Regions from separate parts of the Dasania marina DSM 21967 genome, predicted to be linked through region 1. Evidence: predicted binding sites of a transcription regulator. Region 1 holds the regulator's gene; each other region holds the start of a gene.
What was found. The regulator FliA, encoded in region 1, starts transcription of late flagellar genes. The targets are predictions, from matches to a motif close to TAAAGTTATNNNNNNNNCGGCCGATANCC.
Positions count from the first base shown of each region.

Region 2: a site for FliA is predicted at 2,214-2,242, ahead of flgM (flagellar biosynthesis anti-sigma factor FlgM). Genes of this name have one in related genera too.
Region 3: a site for FliA is predicted at 2,219-2,247, ahead of B067_RS0109455 (flagellar protein MotY). Genes of this name have one in related genera too.
Region 4: a site for FliA is predicted at 1,623-1,651, ahead of pomA (flagellar motor protein PomA). Genes of this name have one in related genera too.

Region 1 covers NZ_KB891585.1:577,121-582,017, reverse strand. The annotation lists gene flhA (flagellar biosynthesis protein FlhA) at 1-703, shown strand, start outside; gene flhF (flagellar biosynthesis GTPase FlhF) at 754-2,193, shown strand; gene B067_RS0112295 (MinD/ParA family protein) at 2,313-3,137, shown strand; gene B067_RS0112290 (RNA polymerase sigma factor FliA) at 3,178-3,897, shown strand; gene cheY (chemotaxis response regulator CheY) at 4,067-4,450, shown strand; gene B067_RS0112280 (protein phosphatase CheZ) at 4,488-4,897, shown strand, end outside.
Region 2 covers NZ_KB891592.1:91,840-96,736, reverse strand. The annotation lists gene B067_RS0119155 (CheR family methyltransferase) at 1-187, opposite strand, end outside; gene B067_RS0119150 (chemotaxis protein CheV) at 295-1,230, opposite strand; gene flgA (flagellar basal body P-ring formation chaperone FlgA) at 1,461-2,174, shown strand; gene flgM (flagellar biosynthesis anti-sigma factor FlgM) at 2,292-2,618, shown strand; gene B067_RS0119135 (flagella synthesis protein FlgN) at 2,699-3,175, shown strand; gene B067_RS21045 (TIGR04282 family arsenosugar biosynthesis glycosyltransferase) at 3,162-3,794, opposite strand; gene B067_RS0119125 (TIGR04283 family arsenosugar biosynthesis glycosyltransferase) at 3,787-4,470, opposite strand; gene arsS (arsenosugar biosynthesis radical SAM (seleno)protein ArsS) at 4,463-4,897, opposite strand, start outside.
Region 3 covers NZ_KB891581.1:16,896-21,792, forward strand. The annotation lists gene B067_RS0109450 (argininosuccinate synthase) at 1-1,104, opposite strand, end outside; gene B067_RS0109455 (flagellar protein MotY) at 1,257-2,138, opposite strand; gene pyrC (dihydroorotase) at 2,325-3,368, shown strand; gene rnt (ribonuclease T) at 3,411-4,097, shown strand; gene B067_RS0109475 (hypothetical protein) at 4,349-4,807, shown strand.
Region 4 covers NZ_KB891577.1:31,291-36,187, forward strand. The annotation lists gene dxs (1-deoxy-D-xylulose-5-phosphate synthase) at 1-267, opposite strand, end outside; gene B067_RS0108200 (polyprenyl synthetase family protein) at 375-1,283, opposite strand; gene B067_RS0108205 (exodeoxyribonuclease VII small subunit) at 1,280-1,519, opposite strand; gene pomA (flagellar motor protein PomA) at 1,859-2,620, shown strand; gene B067_RS0108215 (flagellar motor protein MotB) at 2,639-3,625, shown strand; gene B067_RS0108220 (PilZ domain-containing protein) at 3,658-4,251, shown strand; gene B067_RS0108225 (hypothetical protein) at 4,333-4,665, opposite strand; gene B067_RS0108230 (response regulator) at 4,763-4,897, opposite strand, start outside.

The DNA of each region.
Region 1 (4,897 bases):
GTGGATAGACCCGGCCTCTAAAGATCAGGCGCAAACGCTAGGCTACACGGTGGTGGATGCCAGCACCGTGGTGGCCACCCATATCAACCAATTATTACAAAAGCACACCCATGAGTTACTGGGCCACGATGAAGTGCAGCAGATGCTGGATAAGCTGGCCAAGAACTCTCCTAAGTTAGCTGAGGAACTGCCCAGTGTAGTGCCCTTGAATATGCTGCTTACCGTGCTGAAAAACTTGCTAGCTGAACAGGTGCCCATCCGCGACCTGCGCACTATCGCCGAAGCCTTGGCGGCCAGCGGTAGCCAGAGTCAAGATTCTGCCGCCTTAACCGCCTCGGCTAGGGTGGCGTTGCGCCGCGTGATCGTACAGGCCATCTACGGTAGGGACGGTTTATTGCCTGTTATTGCATTAGATCCAGCAATGGAACAGTTATTGCTTAAGTCTTTACAGCAGTCCCAGCAAGCCGGTAACGGCGATGACATTGTTTTAGAGCCGGGGCTGGCGGAGCGCTTGCAACAGGCTCTTCAGGAATCAGCGCAGCAACAAGAAATGGCAGGTAAGCCATCGGTGTTACTGGTTTCTGCACCACTGCGAGCGGTGATGGCGAAGTTTATACGCTATAGCGCCGCCGATATGCAGGTGTTGTCTTACGCAGAGATACCTGATGACAAGCAGGTCACTATTGAAAGCACCATAGGGTGAGGCACGATAGGTTGATAAGCAGCAAGCTGACTAAATAAGTAGGTACCGTGATGCAATTAAAACGATTCGTAGCTCCCAGCATGAGCCAGGCCTTAAAAATGGTCAGGGAAGAAGTGGGCCCCGATGCGGTTATTCTGTCGAATAAGCGGGTCGCCGAAGGCGTTGAATTAATGACGGCCATAGACCGGCCTGAAATTGAAGATAACGGTGTTTACCCCTCCGATATGCAGCCACATGCAGCCACCAAAAAAGTACAGAAAAAGCAGACCAGCAAGCTAGAAAGAGAAGTGGACAGAATGCAAAACCAGGCGCGCCAACGGGCGTCGGCACTGGCAGCAACACTGGGTAAGAATGAGCAGCATCAATTTGTTGAAGCCATGCAGCAGCAGGGCTTTACGCCAGAGTTAAGCCCTGCTGCTAATGCAGACAGCCCTACAGCCATCTCTGCAGCCAGCCAAACGCAGCAGGCTGAACAAAACAAACAGGCCATACAAGAGGCCGTTGCGGCAGCGGTGCAGGAGTACACGAAGTCGCAGCAGCCAGCCAACACCGAAGATCCGCAAGTATTGCAAATGCGCTCAGAGCTACAATCCATGCGTCAGTTATTAGAGCAGCAACTCTCCTCTATGGCCTGGGGCCAGTTTGCGAGTAGCGAGCCTGAAAAGGCTGGCCTATGGCGACGTTTAAAGCGCATGGGTCTAGCCGCTAAGGTGGCTAATCAATTGCTAGATGGGCAGTCACTAGAAGGGCCTACAGCTTTAAGTGCCCAGAAACCGGTGTGGATGCAATTAATGCGGCGCTTAAGCCACCAATTACCGGTGGTAGGTGAAGATTTAATTAACCAGCAGGGCGTGTTTGTGTTTGTCGGGCCTACCGGCGCCGGTAAAACCACCACGATAGGCAAGTTAGCGGCCAGGCATGTGATGGCACATGGCGCTGACAGCCTAGCCCTAGTGACTACCGACACTTTCCGTATTGCCGCCCATGAACAGCTGCGCACGCTGGGCCGCATTTTAAATGTGCCGGTAAAAGTGGTGGATAAAAATAACCCCTTGGACAGAGTGCTGCACGGCTTGCGTCATAAGCAGTGGGTGTTGGTGGATACCGCCGGGCTTACCCATCAAGATCAACGCTTAATTAAGCAGGCGCAGGCGATTAATGAATTGGCTGCTAAAGTTAAAACCATACTGGTGCTGCCTACCACCAGTCAGCCGCAGGTATTGCGAGCGGCTTATCATCATTACAAAACCGATAATTTAACCGCCTGCATATTGACCAAGCTGGATGAAACCGCCAGCTTAGGGGAGTGTATTAGCTTGGCGGTAGAAAAAAATCTACCGGTAGCCTATAGCACCCACGGCCAAAATATCCCCGAGGATATTGCCATTGCCGAGTCGACTACTATTGTTAGGGAGGCTATAGCGTTGGCCAAAGACCAGCAGGTTGATGATGATGATATGAGTGTCGAGTTACAGGCCTTAATCAGTTAAACCGAATAAGCGTAATAGCCTAGTGATACCCGGTGTATCGCTAGGTATTCAGAATAGTTAGTGTAGAATGCCAAGCAATATTGCCATTCAAATAATAGCAGCGAGGAGTCAGCGCTAGCATGAGTAGTTCGCATCCAGTACAAGTGATTGCAGTAACCGGGGGTAAAGGCGGGGTGGGTAAATCCAATGTCTCTATAAACCTCAGTGTCAGTTTGGCGAATATGGGGCGCCGCGTTGCGCTATTGGATGCTGATTTGGGTTTGGCCAACATCGATGTGCTATTGGGTTTAACCCCCAAGCGCAACTTAGAAGATGTGTTGGCGGGGGAGTGTTCCTTAATCGATATAATGCTCACTGGCCCGGGTGGTATACGTATTATTCCCGCTTCTTCCGGCACCCAAAAAATGACCATGTTGGGCACTATGGAACATGCCGGCTTAATTCATGCCTTTAGTGAAATTAGCCACCAAATAGATGTGTTAGTGATAGATACCGCCGCCGGCATTTCTGATTCGGTAGTGAGCTTCGTACGCGCCTCACAAGAAATACTGGTAGTGGTTTGTGACGAGCCTTCATCCATTACCGATGCCTACGCACTGATTAAATTACTAAATCGTGAGTATGGCGTGGATCGTTTTAGAGTGGTTGCCAATATGACGCGCACCGCCCAAGAGGGCCGTAATTTATTTAATAAGCTTACCCACGTGGCCGAACGCTTTTTAGATGTATCGCTGCAATATGTAGGTCAGATTCCCTTTGATGAAACCGTGCGTAAAGCGGTACAAAGGCAGCGGGCGGTAGTGGATATTGCCCCTCGCAGTAAAGCCGGTATAGCGTTTAAACAGTTGGCCGAAAAAGTGGATTTATGGCCCTTGCCATCAACCCCTCGCGGCCACCTAGAGTTTTTTGTAGAGCGCCTAGTACACGGTTCGGCAGAATCGTAGCGGTGAGAAATAACCAATGGTTGTAGCGAGTAGATTATCGATGTATAGCGACGTTGAAAGTATTTCGCAAGATGAAGTGGTAGAGAGACACGCGCCGCTGGTGAAACGTATTGCCCACCATATGCTCGCCCGCATGCCCGCCAGTGTGCAGGTAGACGATTTAATTCAGGCGGGTTTAGTCGGCCTGCTGGAAGCCTCGCGTAATTACGACACCACTAAAGGTGCTAGCTTTGAAACCTACGCCGGCATACGTATACGTGGCTCAATGATAGATGATGTTAGACGTGGTGATTGGGCGCCGCGCTCAGTGCATCGTAATGCCAGGATGGTATCCGAGGGTATGCGAGCGGTTGAAAACCGCACAGGTAGAGATGCCAGTGATCAAGAAGTAGCCGACGAGCTTAATATTCCCCTAGAAAATTACTATAAAATTACAAGAGACTCTGCATCCAGCAAATTATTTAGTTATGATGAGCTGGTTAGCGGTGACGACAAACCCGAGGAGCAGTTGCCTAGTGATGCAGAAAATCCACTAGATGGCATAGAAAGCCAAGCGCTAAGGGAAAGTCTAGCGGCATGTATAGCGCAGTTACCTGAGCGTGAGCGTATGGTGCTGTCATTGTATTACGATGAAGAACTTAATCTCAAAGAAATTGGTTTGGTGCTGGGCGTTAGTGAGTCCAGAGTCAGCCAAATACACAGCCAGGCTGCGATGCGTTTACGTACCCGTATGTCGGCTTGGCAGCGAGATACCTATTAAGGCAACAAACCACGGCAGTTGCTAATACATAGCTTGACGTATTGTGGTTTAATAGGATTAATTCGTTGTTTTTGTTAGAAAAACTGGCTACGCCCTAATCAGGGGCTAGACTGGATACATTATAATTTTACCGAACGCAAAGCGGGTAATGATATGTTTGGAGGTGGCTTTGAATAAAGATATGAAGATTCTGGTTGTTGACGATTTTTCAACAATGAGGCGTATCATTAAAAACTTGTTGCGTGATCTGGGCTTTACCAATACATCAGAAGCTGATGATGGTCAGACAGCCTTGCCCATGTTACAAAATGGCAGTTTTGACTTTTTAGTTACTGACTGGAACATGCCTGGCATGACCGGTATAGAACTACTCAAGGCCGTGCGTGCAGATGCACGTTTAAAAGACATGCCTATTTTGATGGTGACAGCAGAGGCTAAGCGTGACCAAATCGTCGAGGCCGCACAGGCCGGCGTGAATGGTTATGTTGTGAAGCCTTTTACCGCAGCGGTGCTAAAAGAAAAAATCGAAAAGATTTTTGAACGCGTCGGTTAGTCACCCTCAGATCCCTTCGGGATAGGCATAGCTTTACATGGACGATAACAATAACTCTGCTCAGGCTAAGGCCGGCACTAGTGATGATGTATGGGAGTCGCTGAAAGAGCGAGCCGGCATTCTCATGAGTAGCTTGGAAGAGCGCGATTATGTTGCTGCCAATAACGTCATCCAAGATCTCAATGAGTTGCGTGATAACACCCTCTACAAAGAGGTGGGTAAACTAACCCGTGGTTTACACGATGCGATAGTCAACTTTGACCTTGACCCCGGCAAAGCGGGCGGTGATGCGGCGAATAATGAGTCGCAAATGGCCAACGCCAAAGATCGTTTAGATTATGTTATTAATCTTACTCAAACTTCTGCCGATAAGACCATGGACATGGTTGAAGAAGGCATACCCATCGCCACAGCCCAAGGTGTAGCGGCCAAACAGCTGCAAGCCGA
Region 2 (4,897 bases), on a different contig from region 1:
ACTCACTAAGGCTGGCAATCTGATTAGACGCCATAATCTTGCTTAATCGGCTGGCCACTAAATATTGCTTATTGTCACCCAATAATATGCCGCAGGCACTTTCTAAAAACGCGCGAAAGTTTTGGTAATCTTTCGACGACACTTGCGCACTGGCATGAGAAGGCAAACCATAGCTCTGTTGGCTCATAGATACTGCTAACCTTTTTATTACGGGAATGCCGTTAAGCATACAGAATTTTCCACCTTGCTCCGATAAAATATATCGTTGCGAACAAAGTTTACTGCCTGCTAAGCCTACTCCCCTGCATTAACGGCCTTAATTCTATCGGTAACCATGGTTGCTAATTGATCAGGGTTAAACTTGGCTAAAAAATTATCAGCCCCTACCTTTTTCACCATAGCCTGATTAAAAACACCACTGAGCGAGGTGTGCAGCACCACATGTAACTTAGCCAAACGGGCATCGGCTCGCACCTCTGAGGTGAGGGTATAGCCATCCATTTCCGGCATCTCTATATCTGAAATCATCACCATATATTTCTTAGAGACATCGATGCCCTCGTCAGCCAATGCCAACAGATGCTCATAGGCCTGGCGGCCATCATTCAGCACCGTTGTTTCTACGCCTATACTCTCTACACAGCGTTTAATTTGCTTACGGGCTATAGCCGAGTCATCGACAATTAATACGTGCTTGCTCGCAGCCTCCACGCCGATATCGTCATCGACTACCCCTGCGGAAATTTCTTCCACCATGGGCGAAACTTCAGACAGAATTTTTTCTACGTCTATGATTTCCACTAAACGACCATCGATATTGGTGACCGCCGTTAAATAATGCTCGCGCCCCGAGGCCTTGGGTGGTGGATGTATATCACCCCAGTTCATATTGATAATGCGCTCTACCCCGCGCACGAGAAAGCCCTGCGTCGCCGTATTATATTCAGTAATAATAACAAAGCAGCTCTCTATGTCGTCTAATTCGCCTTGGCCGGTAGCCAAACTCAAATCCATAATCGGGATAGTGCCTCCACGTATATGGGAGACGCCTCTCACCACCGGATTGCGCTGGGGGATCTTGGTCAGCTTAGGACACTGCAACACCTCTTTAACCTTAAACACATTAATACCGTATACCTGCGCACCATCTAGGCGAAACAACAGTAGCTCTAGGCGGTTTTGCCCGACTAGCTGGGTACGCTGATTGACTGTATCGAGTACACCTGCCATATTTTTCTCCAATAACGATTACGTTAGTCTCATCAAACCAACCGGCTTGGCCCGGTGCTAGTGAGAACATAGCACTCTAGCACCATTACCCCGCTCACGGCCATTAACGGCATACTACTTGCAGTATTTCTTGAACGAGCTATTGAGCGTCATTTTTTCGACTTCAATATGTCATCGGCAGCAAAGCAGCAATATTTAGCGCACTAACAGATAAAGCATAGGCTAAGTTAATGAAAGCACGTAGTATTTTAATAGCGATAAGCACCCTAATCTCGCTCAGCCCCGCGGTAGTGCAGGCCGATACCAGCGCGGCTGACATTAGCAGCAGCATAAAACTCTTTATGGATGACTACCGCAGTGAGCTACAGCAACGCTACCCCAATGCCAGCCGTATCAGCCATCAAATTAACGCCTTAGATTCACGCCTAAGCATGGCCGACTGCGCCCAAGCACTGGCAGTAGAGCGCCATGATAATAACACCGTAGGCCGCGTCAACCTCAAGGTTAGCTGCTCGCAGCCAGGACGCTGGTCATTGTATGTGCCTATTGAGATACAACTCTTTCACCCCGTCGTGGTCGCCGCAGGACCCATCAATAAAGACACCCAGTTCAGCCCTCAGCACCTAGACCTACGCGAAGTCGATTTAGGCGGCATACGGGGCAGTTATTATTTTCGTAAAAGTGATGTGGTGGGGATGGAAGCCAGCCGTGCACTTAAGCCTGGCGTAGTCATCTCCAGCAGCTATTTACAGGCCTCTTTGATGGTAGAAAGAGGCGACGCCGTGGTGCTCAGCGCCGAATCTGGCAGCTTAACCGTTAAGGCCCCCGCCATCGCCCTCAGCGATGGCCGCCAAGGGCAGCAAATACAGGTGCAAAACAGACAATCAAAACGCGTCATCGACGCCCGTGTCACCGGGCCTGGAGCCGTGCAGGCCAGTTTATAAACACCCTGCAGAAACCCGTAATAAAAAAGGTAAATATGTTAAAGTTCGCGGCATTACTGCCGATAAATACCATGAACGTTTTATATTTGCCTTAATTTGCCAATTAGGATTAGAGAAATGGTTAGAGATATCAGTGGCTTAGGAAGCCCAAACCGCAACGAGCTGCGTACTGATCGCAAGGACGAGAACGGCGCCAAAGCCGAGCAAAGCAAAAGCGCTGCGGTCGATAGCAATGCTAAAGCTCCCGTTAGCGGCGACCAAGTTAACTTAAGCAGCCAAGCGCAAACCCTTAAAAGCTTAGAGGGCAAGCTTGCAGACTTGCCTGAAGTGAACGAGGAACGCGTGGCCAGCATCAAAGCCGCCATAGAAAGCGGCGAATACCGTATAGACAACAACAAAATCGCTGAAAAATTACTCAGTTCAGATGCGCTCTTCGGCAAATAGCGCGCACTGAACCGCTCTTTGAGCACCCGCTCGCCTAGCGAGCAAAAGGCAAATATAAAACATTCAAAAGGTTTAATCCTATGGCAACTTCACCGCAGTTGTGGTCAGAGCTTCTAGCCACCTTCCACAAAGACCTACCCCTCACTACCCAGCTACATAAGCTGCTATTACAAGAGCGTAGCGCTCTAGAAAACCGCGACTACGACAATATTAAAACTCTGCTAGCTGACAAAAATAGCTTGGTCAAAAACCTTAAGCAGCATGCCCACACTCGCATGCACGCCCTACAGGCAGCAGGCCTAGCGGATGAAACCGCCACCCTCAATGCTGCCGAACAAGAGTCACCGATAGTAGCCAAGGCGTGGCGACAACTGGCCCAGCAATGGGATGAGTGCCAGCATTTAAATGCCGTTAACGAGCGCATACTGCAACGCACCCGCCTAGTGGTTAATCAAACGCTGGACTTATTACGCGGCGCCAACCAACAAAATCGCTTATATGACCCCAAGGGTATGGCCAATAACAACAGCTCTGGCCGCAGTATCACCAGTGCTTAAAAGCTGGCAGCTCTCGTAATAGTGGCAAATCTTCGGGCCTATCTATATCGGCCAAGGGGGCTAAACAGTGATAACGACTGTCTACCCCCTTTAAAGCACTACAGCTTTGCGCCAGCACCTGATCACTACCCCAGCTAATGCCGCTAAACAGCTGCGGCCACAGGCGTTTAAACCCCAACAGCACATAGCCACCATCCTCGGCAGGGCCAAACACCACATCGACTCCCTGCTGCAATCGCTGCAGAGCCTGCGCTATATAGGCAGCGTCAATAAAAGGGCAATCGGCTCCCAACAACAGCACCGCCTCGGCATCTACCAAGGCATGGACGGCAGCTCCGGCCATACGTTGACCCAAGTCACCCTTACCCTGTTCGACTATCTCCAAGCAATAGCGCTGCCGCAAACCCTGCCAGCATTCATGCTCACCGCTATAGCACAACTGCACCGGTGCCAACCGCGCCTGTTGTAGGGTTGTTAAGCAATGTCCCAGTAATTCTTTATGTAATTGTGCCGATTGCGCAGGGCTAAGCTGCGGCTGCATGCGGGTTTTCACCTGCCCCGCCACCGGTGCTTTCGCAAATACCAGAATTTTACAACGCGGATAGACGAACTCACCCATAGTAAAGCCGGTGTAATAACCGTGGGCTGAACTTTAAAAAATAGCCCAAGCGCAGCAACCACATTAACGCTATGGTTTTGATCACCCCCCGCTGTAACCAGCGACGGCTAGAGGTGAGCACCGGCTGAGGCACAATACTAGGGCGAGCACGGCGACGCAGCTGCTTACACAGCGCCACGTCTTCCATTAACGAAATAGCGGGATACCCACCCAGCTCAATAAATAGCTGACGCTGCACAAAAATAGATTGATCGCCGGTAGCCACCGACGTAAGCCCAGAGCGCAAATTTATTAATGCCTGCACCCAAGGCAGTAGGCTTTTACGGCTATTGAGCTGCACCTTAAAAAACCCCCAACTGGGCTGTGACTGTAATAGGTGCGCGACTGACAACGCAGGCGGTAACTGCGTATCAGCATGCAAAAACAACAGATACTCGCCTCGCGCTGCCGCTGCGCCAGCATTCATCTGCAAGGCGCGCCCCTTAGCACTTTGCAAGCTCACATCAGCCCAAGCTTGCGCAATGGCGGCACTCTCATCTTGGCTGCCGCCATCCACAATAATTAACTCACAGCCCTGCTGGCGCAGAGGCTGTAGCGCACGCAAGCTAGCTGGCAAGTGCGTCGCCTCATTGAATACCGGCATAATAATACTCAGCGCAGGCGCAAGCTCATTCATCCAAGGCGCCACCGCAGCTACTACCCTGCCCGGCCGTGCAGCCAAAACAGTGGTCGGCTATATATATCTCTTGACCGGCAAAATCCTGCCTCATTACCGACGATAAGTGCCTGCGCCCCTGTTCTACCGTTGCGCCCATAGGCAGTTCCAGCATCTGGTTAAAGTCACAATCATAAAGATAACCCTGCCAATCGATACTCAGCAGATTTTTACACATCACCGTCGCCAAATTACTGTCGCTGTAATTGGCCTTCAGCAAGTCCATATAGGTTTCAAACTGACCCTGCGCCAGCAGCACCGCACCAAAGCGACTAATGGGCATATTGGTGATGGTATACAGTTGGTTAAACACAATATTGTGGCGCTGTTTTAACTCTCTTTTGTAATCTGCCTGCAACGCTTGCTGGGGCGGTGGCAATACTGGGCC
Region 3 (4,897 bases), on a different contig from region 1:
TTCGTCGAATAAGCTATCGGGTGAGCGACGGCCTACTACGCTAACCGCACCTTTGTACAACTTAACGCGCACATCACCGTTAACCACTTTTTGCGATTCGTCTATGGCAACCTGTAGCATTTTACGCTCTGGGCTCCACCAGTAACCGTTATAAAGCAACTTGGCGTAGCGAGGCATTAACTCATCTTTTAAGTGGGCCGCTTCTCTATCTAGGGTGATAGATTCTATGCCGCGATGGGCCTTCATCATAATGGTGCCGGCAGGTGTTTCGTAACAGCCGCGTGATTTCATACCTACGTAGCGGTTTTCAACGATATCTAAACGGCCTATGCCGTTTTCGCCGCCCACTTTGTTTAAGTATTCCATCACCGTGGCGGGGCTCATGGCCTCACCGTTAATAGCGGTGATATCGCCTTTTTCATAACTGATTTCTAAATAGGTAGGCTTATCGGGCGCCTGCTCTGGCGCTACAGTCCAACGCCACATGTCTGGGTCTTCCGCTTCCCACCATGGGTCTTCCAAGTTGCCGCCTTCGTAAGAGATATGCAGCAGGTTGGCATCCATAGAGTAAGGTGATTTCTTTTTCGCGTTGGCGTAATCAACGGGAATATCGTGATCTTTACAATAGGCCATCAAGCTTTCGCGCGAGCTTAAATCCCATTCGCGCCAAGGCGCAATAATATGTATGCCAGGCTTAAGGGCATAGGCCCCCAACTCAAAACGCACTTGGTCGTTACCTTTACCGGTAGCGCCGTGAGAGATGGCGGTAGCGCCGGTTTCGTTGGCGATTTCAATTAGGCGCTTGGCGATTAGCGGGCGCGCTATAGAAGTACCTAACAGGTACTCACCTTCGTATATAGCATTGGCTCTAAACATGGGGAATACGAAATCGCGGGCAAATTCTTCGCGCAGGTCGTCTATATAAATTTCTTTAACACCCATGGCCTTGGCTTTAGCGCGGGCGGGCTCTACTTCTTCACCTTGACCTATATCGGCAGTAAAGGTCACCACTTCGCAGTTGTAAGTCTCTTGTAGCCACCTAACAATTACCGATGTATCTAAGCCGCCTGAGTAGGCCAGCACCACTTTTTTAATATCTGACATGTCAATCTCCACGCCTTTTGGGCCAGACACAGTGTTCACTGCGCATGGCTAAGAGTAAATTGGGGCAAGTTTTGCGAGGGCGTATTCTACTGGGGATTGACGCTAAAGGCCATGCCTAGCAAGGGGCTTTTACAGCCTGCTACGCTAGGCGGTTACAGTGCACTGCGCTCTAGCCGTATGGTTACACGACGGTTCAGCTCACGGGATTTAGCATTTTTATTTCTAGCCATGGGATAGCGCTCGCCATGATAACGGGTGGTGATTAAGCTTTCGTCTATGCCCTGGGTCACCAAATACCGGGTCACCGCCTCGGCACGTTTTTTCGACAAATCCAAATTCGCTAAGCGCCTACCCATATCATCGGTATGGCCATCCACATAAAACCCCGTCACCGAAGGGTCGGCCCTAACATAGTGCACAATAGTATCTAGACGCTTAATAGAATCGGAGGTCAACTCCCAGCGAGCCGTGTCAAAACGCAGCCGCGATTTGGCGATTTGATCGAAATTAACCGGTAAGAGGCCAGCCAAACACTGCCTATATTCTTGGTAGGATTTGCGGAAATTAATCGACGACAGGCCTATATGCACCCGTTCGGTATCGCTATACCAGGCCTGACGCGTAAACATCGGGGTCATACCCTTTTCCAACTCGGTCAATAACTGATTGGCTTGGATGGATTGTAAGAGTACTGGCCGATTACTGTCATTAACCGGCACATAACCCAGTTTCTGGCTGGGGCGGGTTCCATCCCACACGGGCGGGCTGGATACCAATAAGGCCTTGCCGGTTTTCATCGCTTTGCGGCTAGGGGCTAAAAAGAACTTTTGCTTTTCACCGGCTCTATACTGAAACACCGCATCACCGTACACGGGTATAGGCTGCCACATACGGCATTCAAAGGGCGATAACTCCAAATTCCACTCGGCACTACTCATGGGCGCAGCGTACTTCACCGCCCAGCCCGCGCTGCTGGCCACTAGCAGTAACGCAGCCACTGGTAACAATGTCGAAAGGTATTTCTTAAGCAACACGGTCTATCTCCAACTCACTCACCCCGATAAGCTTAGCTATTTATAGGCCTGAATCTACACGCCAGGCCCACCATTAAGGTTAATATCGACCAAAATACGGTTTTCTTTACCTCCAACTTAGCCATTTCTTTAATCAAGGCCGCTATTCCGGTAGCATTCGCGCATTGATGCAATAAGGCCCACACCATGACCACCCTAGAAATAACCCGCCCCGATGACTGGCACGTACACCTGCGCGACGGCGATGCCCTAGCCGACACTGCCCCCGCCATGGCGCGCTACTTTGGCCGCGCCATTATTATGCCCAACCTAGTACCGCCGGTAATGAACGCCCAGCAAGCCGACGACTACAAAGCCCGTATTAATGCCGCCCAAGCCGATAGCCCCAGGCAGTTTGAGCCGCTGATGGTGCTATACCTCACCGACAACACCAGCGCCGACGATATACGCGCCGCTAAACTAGCCGGCATTGTGGCCTGCAAGCTCTACCCTGCGGGCGCCACCACCAACTCCGACTCCGGCGTTACCGACATCAAAAAGCTCTACCCGGTACTGCAAGCCATGCAAGAGCAAGGCGTATTGCTACTGGTGCACGGCGAAGTCACCGACCAACACATAGACATATTCGACCGCGAACAAGCCTTTATAGACAGCATACTCAAGCCCTTAGTTGACGACTTCCCGCAACTGAAGGTCGTGTTAGAGCACATCACCACCCAAGACGCAGTAGAATTTGTTAGCAATAGCCAGGGCAATGTCGCCGCCACCATTACCGCCCACCACCTACTGTATAACCGCAACCACATGCTGGCAGGCGGCATACGCCCCCACTATTACTGCCTGCCTATATTAAAGCGCAATAGTCATCAGCAAGCGCTAATCGCAGCTGCCACCAGCGGCAACCCGCGCTTTTTTCTAGGCACCGACTCCGCCCCACACATCCTAGGCAATAAAGAAAGCAACTGTGGCTGCGCCGGATGCTACACTGCCTACGCGGCAATAGAGCTTTATGCCGAGGCCTTTGAGCAAGCCGGGGCGCTAGCTAAGCTAGAAGCCTTCGCCAGCCACTTTGGCCCCGACTTTTATGGCCTGGCGCGTAATAGCGATACCATCACGCTAAACAAAACGCCCTGGCAGGTGCCCGCCCAGTTCAATTTAGGCGGCCAGCCGCTCATCCCCCTACGTGCGGGCGAAACCCTGCACTGGCAAGTTGAACCCAAACTCGCCTAACAAGTTACTCAATAAACGCGCCCAACAACCCTAGGAAATTTTGTGGAAGACAACAAAAAACACCCACTGGCAGAACGCTTTCGCGGCTTCTTGCCCGTTGTTATCGATGTCGAAACCGGCGGCTTTAACTGCCGCACCGATGCCCTGCTAGAAATAGCCGCCACCACCCTCACCATGAACGAGGCCGGCGAACTCTGCATCGATGAAACCTACGATTTTAACGTAGACCCTTTTGAAGGCGCCAACTTAGAGAAATCCGCTCTAGAGTTTACCGGCATAGACCCCCACGACCCCGAGCGCGCAGCCGAGCCCGAAGAAATGGTATTCCCCGACCTGATGCAACTGATACGCGCCAAGGTCAAATCCCACGACTGCACCCGCGCCGTGCTAGTGGGCCACAACGCCCACTTCGATCATGGTTTTGTGATGGCCGCTATCGAGCGCTGCGGAATTAAACGCCACCCCTTCCACCCCTTCTCCGTGTTTGATACCGCCACCCTCTCGGGGCTGGCCTTTGGCCAAACCGTATTAGCCAAAAGCTGTGTAGCGGCAGGGCTGGAATTTTGTAATACCGCCGCCCACTCTGCGGCTTACGACACCGAAAAAACCGCTGAGCTGTTTTGCTTAATTGTAAACCGCTGGAAAACGTTGGGGGGCTGGGACTTGGCGCTGGCGGCACAAGCTAGTGATGCGGAAGAAACCGCCACCGCCGATAGCGAAGAACGCTAAACGTAAAAAAGGGCCAATATTCTTGGCCCTTTTTTTATAAGGCTACAGCTAGCGGGCCATGGTTTATTAACGGTATAGGCAAAAACAAAGGATTGAATCCACTTTTTTACAAAAGTGTGAATATTACCGCTTCTATCTCATTGATATTAAAAGAGAGTCGTGGATACTGGCAGGTAAATAATTTAAAACCAAGGAATGGATATAAATGGATCAGTTCCATTTAATAAGCTGTTACACGTAAAAGGAATTACATGTTTAAGAAGTTTCTCAAGATAATCGGATCATTTTTTCTTGTTCTAATAGTTATATTTATATGTATTGGCACTTGGTATGCGGTTAATTCCTCTAAATACACAGAAGTGGCTCAACCATATTTAGAGACAAATATGCCCGCAGTAGTAAGCTGGGACTTTGAACAACTAAGAGCATTACTTACCCCTGAGTCACTGAAAGAGTTTGAGACCGAGAGGGGTCAAAAAGTATATAGGCTGTTTTCAAAGTTGGGAGCATTAAAATCATTTGAAGAGCCTCAGTTTCTCGGGGCAAAAGCTGGTGCGACTGTCCGTGAAGGCGCATACGATATTGTTAATTTCTCAATGTTAGGTCATTTCGAGGCGGGTGATGCCCAATTCACAATTACCCTGGCTACGGAAGGTGAGTCGTACCTAATCCATTATATAAACATTAACTCCGATGTATTCTTGGAGTAAACGTGTAACAAATTTAGGCAATCGGTAAACTTACTGCGCCTTCGGCTCCGTAATTTTCCGTTGCTAAAGGCGCTAGGCTCTTAAATTTCA
Region 4 (4,897 bases), on a different contig from region 1:
ATGGGGATAGGTTTGGTGGCCTACATCCCAAACGATGCGATCGTCGGGAGTGTTGTAGAGGTAATGCAGGGCCACAGTTAGTTCCACCACACCCAGACCTGCGCCAAAGTGACCGCCGGTTTGGCCTACGGTGTAAAGCAGATAGGCGCGCAGCTCTTCTACCAGTTGTGGCAGTTGCTCTTCCTGCAGCTCACGCAGTTGTGCAGTTTGGTCGATGCCGTCCAGCAAGGGCGTAGCGGGGCGCGTCTGTGGTATTTCGTTAAACATGGTTTATCCCGTCGTAACCGACCTGTTTCGCTGCAGATCGGAGCGGCATTGTAGCGTAAAGAGGCCGCGATTACCTGTCCTATATGAGCGCTAACTCATTCTAAGGCTTAGTGTTTTCTCGTTATTATATAGGCCGATAAGGCGCGTAAAGGCTGGGCAGTGTCGCCAAATGCGGCCAGTGCCTGCAGTGCTTGCTGGTGCAGTTGTTGGGCCTTGTCTTTGGCGCCCACTAGTCCCAGTAATGCAGGGTAAGTGGGTTTGTTAAGCGCGAGGTCGGCCCCTTGCGGTTTGCCTAGCGTGATGGTGTCACTCTCTATATCCAGGATGTCGTCGGTGACTTGAAAGGCTAACCCTATGGCACTGGCGTAGGCGTCTAAGGCGCACCGTTGTTCGTCACTGGCACCGGCGATAATAGCGCCCATAGCCACCGCAGCGCGTATTAATGCGCCGGTTTTCAGTTGGTGCAAGGTTTGTAAATGCGGCAGGTCTATCCGTTGGTTGACCGAAGCTAGGTCTATGGCCTGGCCGCCTACCATGCCCAGCGGCCCAGCGGCCTGGCTTAGCGTTTGGATAAGGGCGACACGGATGTCGCTGCTGCTATTGAGGCTGGCCAATTGCTCAAAGGCCAGTGCTTGTAAGGCATCACCGGCGAGTATGGCGGTGGCCTCATCAAAGGCTATATGGCAGGTGGGTTGGCCGCGCCTGAGGTCGTCGTCATCCATGGCGGGCAGGTCGTCGTGCACTAACGAGTAGCTGTGTATCATTTCCACAGCGCTGGCGGCTTTGTCTAAATCCTGTGGCGAGCAGCCGGCGTTAATGGCTTGGGCCGTGGCGTATACCAGCATAGGGCGCACCCGTTTACCGCCATTAAACAGGCTGTAATGCATGGCATCATGTAGCCGCTGTAACAGCGGCGCTTGCGCGCTAGTGGCTAGCTGGGCATTGAGTTGGGTGGCTAGGGCCGCTTCTACTCGCTGCTGGCTGCTTTCTAAAAACCCCTGGAAGCTGTCACTCATTCGAGATCATCGTCGAAGTCGTGGGCGCTGAGTTCGTTGTTTTCTTCGATCAGTATTTGTACTTTTTGCTCGGCGTCGTTGAGTGCTGATTGGCAGTCGCGGGTGAGCTTAATGCCTTTCTCAAAGGACTTAAGAGACTCTTCCAGGCTGAGGTCACCGTGCTCCATGTCTTCAACCAGCTCTTCCAATTGGTCTAGAGTTTTTTCGAAATTGATGGTTTTTTTGGCTTTCGCCATGGTGAACTCCCCGTGGGTGTAGCTGTTTTATGATAGTTGTAGCTTGTGATTATAAAGCTTGCTTAGTCATAGAGGTATCCCTAAGCGTCGAAACCATAAAAATTAAAGATTGGCTTGATTGAGCCGCTATTCTGTAGAGGTTTTATAGATATTAATTGATCAATATCGTTTGATAATGACATCTTTTAGGGCGTAGTGGTTTATCTCTCGCTATACTCGGGGGATAATCAGGGCCGGCTGATAGCTGTTAGAAAATACAGGGTTTTATACAGCTATATGCCGTCTAACTATAGGCGGCAATAGTGTCCGTAATAATCGAACAATAATGGAGAGTAGAGAGTGGATTTAGCAACTCTTATAGGGATGGCAGGTGCCATGGTGATTATAATCACTGCGATGGCATTGAGTGGCGGCGTCTTGATGTTTGTCGATATCCCATCGGTGCTGATTGTTATTGTCGGCAGTATTTTTGTAGTGATGTCTAAATTTGGCCTGTCGACGTTTTTAGGTGCAGGTAAAGTCGCGGCTAAAGCCTTTATGTTTAAATCCTCTGACCCTGCCGAATTGATCGATGAGATAGTCGAGTTGGCCGATGTGGCGCGTAAGGGTGGTTTACTCTCTCTGGAAGGTAAAGAGGTGAGCAATGACTTTTTACAGGACGGTATACAGTTATTAGTGGACGGCCACGACCCCGAAGTGGTTAAAGACTTACTGGGCAAAGATATGAATAAAACGGTAGAGCGTCATGAAATAGGCTCCACCATATTCTCTGCCTTGGGTGATGTTGCCCCCGCCATGGGTATGATAGGTACGCTAGTGGGCCTAGTAGCGATGCTGTCTAATATGGATGACCCCAAGTCCATAGGTCCGGCGATGGCGGTAGCGTTATTAACCACACTCTATGGTGCAATGTTGGCGAATATGGTGGCAATTCCCATTTCCGATAAATTAAACCTGCGCCGTGGCGAAGAGAGCATGATTAAGAGTTTGGTTATCGATGCTTTATTAGCTATACAGGGCGGCCAAAACCCTAGAGTAATCGATTCCATGTTGCGCAATTATTTACCTTCGTCTAAGCGCGGTAGCGCTGACGATGAATAAATAAGGCGCCGGTCAAATATGAGTGATGAGCAGGATTGCCCCAAGTGCCCGCCCCCCGGTGCCCCCGGGTGGATGGGTACTTTTGCGGATTTAATGTCGCTATTAATGTGTTTCTTCGTATTACTGCTGTCTTTTGCCGAAATGGATGCGATGAAGTTCAAACGCTTGGCGGGATCTATGGCGCAAGCGTTTGGTGTGCAAACTAAATTAGATGTAAAAGACCCGCCCAAGGGTACCAGTGTTATTGCCCAGGAGTTTAGCCCCGGCCGACCCGAGCCCACCCCTATCAATGAAATATTTCAACATACCGATGATTTGACCGAGTTGTCGCTAGAGGTTGAGTGCGCGGAAGAGTACGAGGTAGAGGCGGGTAGTGATAGCAAGCAGGCCGGTGTGCAAATGCCAGTAGCGGTGGCTGAAAAAATTAAACAATTGATACAAGAAACCGAAAACGATGCGGTAGATTTAGCCAAGGCATTGAGCAAGCAAATTGCCGAGGGCGAAGTGGAGGTGGAAACCACTGGGCGTAAAATTGTGCTGCGCATACGTGAACACGGTTCCTTTATTTCCGGATCGGCGCGCTTGGCGGATGACTATATTCCACTATTACAAGAAGTGCGTAATGTCTTAGCCACTAAAAAAGGCACGATTACCGTGGAAGGTCATACCGACAACATTCCTATCCAGTCCTCACGTTTTCGCTCTAACTGGGAGTTATCGACTAGCCGGGCCGTGTCGGTAGCCCATGAATTATTTTCTGGTGGTATCTTAAAGCCTCAGCGTTTTCGCATATCCGGTTTTGGTGACGTGCACCCTGTTGATAGCAATGAGACCGCAGACGGTAGGGCTAAAAATCGCCGCGTAGAAATTGTGGTACAGCAAGGTATGGATCAAGATCTAAAAGAAGAGATACAAGTGCTAAAACACCAAGATAAAGAACTGTACGACTCCCTGCAGCTTGATGATGAGGTGTTATTTGATCTCAGGCCCGACGAAATTTTTTAGCTTAGTGATAGCAGTAATAATAGAGAATAATTATGAATGATGAACGTCGCCGCTATTTCCGCATAGATGAAAACCTACGAGTTTCATACCGCCTAGTCAGTGATGCTGAGGCGCAAGTCTTTTCTAAACAGACTAAAAATGATAGGGATGGTATTAACTATGCGGCTAATTTTGATAACCGCATACAGACCTTGCTGGATGCCTGTCGTATACAGGCACCTATAGCGGCAGAGCTTATCGATTTAGTAAACAAAAAATTAAACTTTGTTATTCAGCAAATGGATATCGATGCCGGCTTAATGCAGAAGGTGGCTTATAGTTTACGACAGGTTAATGTCAGTGCCTGTGGTATGGCTTTTCCCTGTGAGGAATTACTACCGGAAGGGCGATATGTGCAATTGGATATTTTGCTTAGCCCTGGTGACTTACATATAGTGATTTTGGCTGAGGTGCTAGGCTGTAGCGAGGCTGAGGAAGGCGCAGAGGCTGCCTATATAGCGCGGGTGAATTTTTCAAATGTTAATAATAATGATCAAGAATTACTAATACAGCATATTGTTAAAGGCCAGAGTAATCAGTTAAAACGCCAGCGCTTGCAGTCAGAGCAGGCGCAAGATCAACTCTAGTTATGTTAGCTCTGTAAAAAGCCAACAGCCCAATGCTTTTAGGGGCTAATACAGGCTGTTGGCAATTGCTTAGTTTAGCGCTTAGCTCTTGTCGTGTTTTTCTTTATGGCGGCGCTTGCCGTGCATCTTATCCATTTTCTCCAGCTGTTCTGCGCTGAGCACGGTGCTGAGTTTGTCGCGAGTTGCACTCTCTATGGCTTTGTGTTGTTTCTGCTGTTCTTTAAAAATAGCTGCCACTTGTTGTTGCTGTTGCTCGCTTAACGCTAGTTTCTTAGCCATTTTTTCCATACGTTTCTCGTGATGTTGCTCCTGCGATGGCCTGTCGTCATGGTGTTTGCCGGCATAGGCAATGCTGGAAAGGCTTAGTAAGGCGATACAGATAACGGTGAATGCCTTTGTCATATTGATTTTCATAGTAGCTCCGTGTGTTACATAGTGAGGTTGATAACGAGGTTGAGGGCCTACTATAAAAACAAACTGTGCAAGAAAAGTGGCTGAATTAAGTATCTTGCTAGGCCGGGCATTTATCAATAGAGATAAGTTCAAAGCGATAGCCCGCGCCATAGATGGCGTGTAAAAATTGATACTGGGGGTAATGCTGTTGCAGTTTTTTACGCAGCTTTTTAATATGGCTGTCTATGGTTCT